One region of the Ruminococcus sp. J1101004sp1_RTP21198st1_B9_RTP21198_201120 genome, then DNA from elsewhere that is predicted to be linked to it. Evidence: riboswitches for the same ligand, from Rfam matches in the RefSeq annotation. Region 1 holds a riboswitch; the other holds the start of a gene.

What was found. A riboswitch is a leader RNA that binds a small molecule or an ion and turns the genes downstream of it on or off. The one in region 1 is predicted to bind cobalamin.
Region 2: linked by a shared signal. The riboswitch ahead of AB5618_RS16270 (hypothetical protein) and the one ahead of AB5618_RS08320 (sirohydrochlorin cobaltochelatase) in region 1 are both predicted to bind cobalamin.

The regions. Positions count from the first base shown of each region.
Region 1 is NZ_JBCOMI010000010.1:18,445-21,563, reverse strand. Features, by position in the region: gene AB5618_RS08340 (heavy metal translocating P-type ATPase) at 1-322, opposite strand, end outside; gene AB5618_RS08335 (metal-sensing transcriptional repressor) at 422-805, opposite strand; partial or broken gene AB5618_RS08330 (DUF6783 domain-containing protein) at 967-1,077, opposite strand; partial or broken gene AB5618_RS08325 (DUF6783 domain-containing protein) at 1,054-1,155, shown strand; cobalamin riboswitch at 1,227-1,403, shown strand; gene AB5618_RS08320 (sirohydrochlorin cobaltochelatase) at 1,607-2,929, shown strand; gene AB5618_RS08315 (hypothetical protein) at 3,065-3,119, shown strand, end outside.
Region 2 is NZ_JBCOMI010000027.1:24,042-27,160, reverse strand. Features, by position in the region: gene AB5618_RS16275 (VanW family protein) at 1-1,343, shown strand, start outside; cobalamin riboswitch at 1,409-1,611, shown strand; gene AB5618_RS16270 (hypothetical protein) at 1,809-3,119, shown strand, end outside.

The DNA of each region.
Region 1 (3,119 bases):
TGGAAAAGTACATCAGCACCAGAAGGAAACCTACTGATGCAATGAGTCGTTTCCTGAGAAGTGGCGTTTCATGATCTTCCAGGGCTTTTTCAGCATCGGAAACGGATTCCTTCTGACCGGAAGCCCCCTTCAGGCTGCAGCCGTATCCGGCTTCTTCTACAGCTGAGACAATGGCAGAGGCTGAGGCGGTTCCTTCTACCCCCATGGAATTGGTAAGCAGGCTCACGGAGCAGGAAGTAACTCCCGGAACCTTGTTTACCGCTTTTTCTACACGGGCGCTGCAGGCTGCACAACTCATGCCGGTGACGTTGTATTGTTCCATAATAAATTCCTCCTTCGATTACAGTGTTTCGATACCGACGGACTGCTCCGCACATTCGTACCTCCGCAGGCAGGTACACATTCGGAATACGCTGATATCTCACTTCATTAGCTTCTGCAAAGTTGCAACCAGCTCATCAATGGTTTCGTCTTTACCGTCACGGATATCTCTTGCCACACAGGTTCGGATATGATTGGCGAGAAGTTCCTTATTAAATGCATTCACAGCGGCATTTACAGCTGCTGACTGAATAAGAATATCGTTGCAGTAAGCGTCATTCTCCAGCATTCCTATAATCCCCCTTATCTGGCCTTCAATACGTTTTAGACGGTTTACCAGCTTCCTGCGCTCTGCTTCGGAACGATCGGTGTGCTTGGTACAACAGCAGGAACAGACCTTCTTGGTAGTTTCCTGGCTGGAAAGAGTTGCAGGATCGGCTGCGGTGTGGCTACGGCAGGATTCGGATTTATGATCAGCTGTCATAGGCGGACTCCTTTCCTTATATACCCCTTAGGGGTATGTACTTGATGAAATCAATATATACCCTGGCGGGGTATTTGTCAATAAGTAATTCACAGAAAACCCGAGAATTGCGGCGCGAAACCATGCGAAAGCATGATTTCTGTGCATCGCGAAGCGTGTTGCTATGAACGGAGTGAATAGTAATCTGTTTGAAAAATTATTCCCGCAATCTGCACGCCCCACTTTGCGGTATTTTTTGCCCGAATTCAGTTGCCGTAGCCCGCTACGGCGCCCTCGTCCGGACGAAATCTTCTACAAATTGTGACGCACATCTTGCAGAAAGCCTTTTTCAAACATACTCTAGTTCATAAAAAATACATAAAAAGTTCATAAAAAATATATAATAATATGGTACATATTAAATATCCGAGTCGAATATGTATAATGGTTATAGCGCGAAGGTTGCATCATGAACATGATGCGCAAAAGAGAATCCGGTGAGAGTCCGGAACGATGCCGTCACTGTGTAAGGGAATTGCTTCAGAGCCCACTGGGAAACCGGGAAGGGGGAGCAGTGTTGACTGAAGTCAGGAGAACTGCCTTGGCGTGGAATCTTAGGTCTGCGGTACACAGAACCTGTATTCTCATAACGATACATGAATATTTCCTGAATGTTTTTTGGAAGAAAAGTGTGTATATGAGAATGTGTGCAGTCGCAGAAAATGCGGCTGTTTTTATGCAATGGGAGATTGGTGATAAATTTCCCATGGGATTCTTTATACGTGATTCTATCCGGAAATACAAAAAAAAGAGGAAAAAGAAATGAAAAGAAAATCTTTATTAGCAATCCTTCTTGCAGCTTCTATGGCAGCAAGCATGACAGCAGCAACAGCAACTGTTGCATTTGCAGAGACAGAGGAAGCGGCAGAGGAGACAACAGACGATGCAGAAGCAGCTGATGATGCTGAGACAACAGACGATGCTGAGGCAGCTGACGGTGCAGAAGAAGCTGATGATGCAGAGACAACAGACGATGCAGAAGCAGCTGATGACACTGCAGATGCAGATAAGGAAGCGGCTGATAAAGTAGCAGCACTTATCGATGCTATTTATGTTCAGGAGAGAACAGATGATACAGATAAGCAGTGCAAGGAAGCTAAAGAAGCATGGGATGCCCTTACAGATGCTCAGAAAGAGCTTGTAGAGGGAGAAGAGGCAAGCCCAGAGTATTTCGGACGTGATACAGGTGATGCTTCCAAGGATGATCCTCGTAATCAGGACGAGATCGGTGAGAATGAGCTTCTTGTAGTAAGCTTTGGTACATCCTTTAACGACAGCCGTGCAGAGGATATTAAGGGAATCGAGGATGCTCTTGCAGAAGCATTCCCGGATTGGTCTGTAAGAAGAGCATTTACCGCTCAGATCATTATCAACCATGTACAGGCAAGAGATGATGAGCAGATTGACAACATGCAGCAGGCACTTGACCGTGCAGTAGCAAACGGTGTTAAGAATCTTGTAGTTCAGCCTACACACCTTATGCATGGTGCTGAGTACGATGAGATGGTAGAAGCTATTGATGCTTACAAAGATAAATTTGAATCTGTAGCAATCGCTGAGCCAATGCTTGGTGAGGTTGGCGATGACGCTACCGTTATCAACGATGACAAAGCTGCTGTTGCTCAGGCAATCACAGATGAAGCTGTAAAAGAAGCTGGATATGACAACATGGAAGCAGCTGCAGAGGATGGAACTGCATTTGTATTCATGGGACATGGTACTTCCCATACAGCAAACGTTACATATGACCAGATGCAGACACAGATGGATAACCTTGGATTTACAAACGCATTCATCGGTACTGTAGAGGGTGAGCCAGAGGATACAGCTTGTGATGAAGTTATCAATAAAGTAAAAGATGCCGGATTCAAGAAAGTAATCCTTCGTCCGCTTATGGTTGTTGCTGGTGACCATGCAAACAATGATATGGCTGGTGATGATGATGACTCCTGGAAGAGCATGTTCGAGGCTTCTGGAGATTTCGATGAGATTGACTGCCAGATCGAAGGTCTTGGAAGAATTGACGCTGTTGAGCAGCTTTATGTAGCTCATACTCAGGCAGCTATTGATTCCATCACGAAATAATTATCTTGGTATAAATTGTTATTGCAACAGAACAAAAGCAGCTGCTCCTACACTGTGGGGCAGCTGTTTGAGTAATAAAACAAATACGGCACACACAAGTGCACCGTAAATAAAGAAAAAGCAAGGAGAGTTATTATGAAACGTTCATTAGTTATTTTATTAACAGCTGTAAGTATTTCCGCTATGACAG
Region 2 (3,119 bases), on a different contig from region 1:
TCACAGATAATGTAATCTGGAAGAAGCTTAAAATAAACGGCATATCTATTCAGGGAATGAGCAAAGAAGAAGCCATTGACGCAATTTCAAAAGATTTTCAGGAAAAATATAAGGACACACAGATGACCATTACCCTGAACGGAAAGAACTTTAAGGTATCCATCTATCCAGTTCTCGGTCTTGATGTAAAATCAATTGTAGAAAGTGCCTATGCTCTTGGGCATGGTTCCTGGTTTACTCATGGAACTGACCGCATCGAACTGATGAACAGCAAGACAAAGGAAAAAGTCACCCTTATGCCGGAAGCCCGAAATAAAGACGAACTGGACAAGATTCTGGAGGATGCCGGAATTTCAAAGGGATCCACCACTATACAGACTTCCTGTGAACTTACAGATACAGAGCTGGTTATCACTAAGGGAAAAACCGGAATCGGTCCGGATATGGATGCACTGAAAGAAGCGATTCTAAAAGCAATTTCCATAGAAGATTATGAAGCTGTTATCGAATGTCCTACTATGAAGACACCGCCAGAGGAACTGAATCTGGAAGCCTATTATGAAAAAGTACATACAGAAGCCACAGATGCTTCTCTGGGGAAAAATAATGAAATTATTCCGGCAGTTACCGGAATTTCATTTGATGTAAAGTCAGCTGCAAAGAAGCTGGAAAAAGCAAAAGAAGGTGCAGAGATCACCATTCCCCTTGAAATTACCCTGCCCGAAGTTTCTACAGAAGAGATAGAAGCCCTTCCTTATCTGAACCTTCTTGGTACTTATACTACATATGGTGGCGGTACCGAAAACCGTGTTGCCAATTTGAAGCTTGCCGTGGAAGCCTGTGATGGGGTGGAGCTTCAGCCAGGGCAGATTTTTTCCTACAACGATACTTTAGGTCCCCGTACAGAGGAACGGGGGTACAGGGAAGCAACTGTAATTGTAGGAGGCGAACACGCCCAGGATATCGGAGGCGGAATCTGCCAGATTTCCACTACGTTGTTTATGGCATGCCTGCAGTCTGATCTGACCATTGTTGAGCGTCATAATCACGCTGCCCGCATTGATTATGTTGAGGACGGTCTGGACGCAGCAGTGGTGTGGGGAGGTCAGGATTTCCGTTTTCAGAATAATACTGCTTATCCAATTAAAATTGAAGCCTCTTACGATGAAAAAGAGGAAGCCGTAACGGTATCCATTTACGGAACCAAAACTGACAATAATACGGTAGAAATTACTACAGAGCATTCCGATCCAAACACCTGTAAAACCTACCGCAGTGTCTACGATGAGAATGGAACACTTCTCCGTACGGATGAAGTTGGGTACAGTAAATACAAGCAATAACCCTATAAATCTATTGATTTCGACATAACGGTCTGCTATAATGAGGTGAATTGAATAAATCCGTTTTCAGTGCCAGACATATCTGTTTGCTAGAGCGTACAGATTGTTTTTCAACACGCTCTAAGAGGGAATCAGGTGAAAGTCCTGAACGATCCGGTCACTGTAAACAGGGAGTAGAATCCAGTGAAACCATTGGCATATTGCTGAGAAGGATGGATTCTGTGTTGATCTGTAAGTCAGGAAACCTGCTGAATTCGTTTAATGAAAGCTTCCGAAGAAAGTACTTCATTCTCATTAATATATTTGATAATACAATATATTGAATTTTTAGTGCCTGTTTTCTCAGAGGAAGCAGGCATTTTTTTGAAATAATCCTGTCAGAATTGCCCATTGTACAAACAGGCTCCAGAAGCAATTGGGATTTATTCAAATTATAAAATAATAGGAAGAATCGAGGAAAAAGAAATGAAAAGAAATTCAAAACGCTTTCTTGCACTGTTCCTTTCCGTCGCCATGACGGTCACTCCTGCTGTACTTACACAGGCAGAGAATGAGGATGCAAATGTACAGATTTCTGTTACACCAACTCCAGAGACAGAAGCGGAGAAGACTGCAGTTGCTGCAGAGACTCCTGTGCAGGAAAACGTAACAACTGAAGAAGAAAACACCGAAACTACAGCAACTCCGGCAGCCGGGGACGCCTCCGCTGTGGAAGAGACACCTGCAGTTACAGAAGCACCTGCCTCTGAGACCACTCCTGAGGTTACTGCATCACCTGCTGAAGAAAGCAAAAATGAGGAAGCAGAAGCTCCACAGCCTACAGCTGCACCAGAAACAACAGAAGAGGGCAAAACCGAAGAGACAGATAAACCAGAAACAAAGCCAGAGGATCTGAACCCAGATGGTTCCAACATGACCATTGACAAGGAAGATAACAGTGCATATAAAATGCTTAAAATCAAAAGCTCTTCTGCTGAATTAAATGGTGATAAAATTAAGATAACCCTCAATACTGACGGAAAGAACTATGAGAAGCTTTATCTTGGTTCTAAAGAAGATCCTGACGAAGCAAAAAATGCAGCAGCAATCGTTGGTACAGAAAATGAAGATGGTTATACTTTCATTTTTGAGGTTCCTGCCAGTGAACAGGTCCAGACTTTCAGCATCGTACCATTTTCTGTGAAAAATCAGAAATGGTACACAAATATGGCTTTGAAACTGAACGTTCCAGGAATGAAAGCCCCGGAACCAACAGCTACTCCAGAGCCAACTGCAGCCCCTGAGCCAACTGCCACTCCACTGCCAACTGCAGCTCCAACCCAGGCACCAGCCCAGAATGAGATTACAGATGCCGGAATCAAGCTTGTAAAAGAAAACGGTGATGAATTTGCAATGTTCGTAATCACCGGTTCCACTGTAAAGGTTTCGGAGGATAAATATATTGTCACACTTTCTACCGCAAAACAGAATTATGACATGATCTATCTTGGCAGTTTCAATGACTCCGATAAAGAAGCAAATGCCATCAAAGGAGTTGAAAACAGTGCAGGAGGCTATACCTACACCTTTGAAGTTACTGCAAGCAAGGAAGCTCAGACAATAGCAGTCGTTCCTCATTCCAAGAAGAGCCAGAACTGGTACGCAAAGGGTATATTGACGATTACCGTACCGGCAGTTCCAGGATATGGAGAGGCTGCTCCAACACCAGAACCAACTGTTTCTCCGGCGCCTACCGAAGCACCGGTTGAGACTCCGGCACCAACCGGAACACCTGCT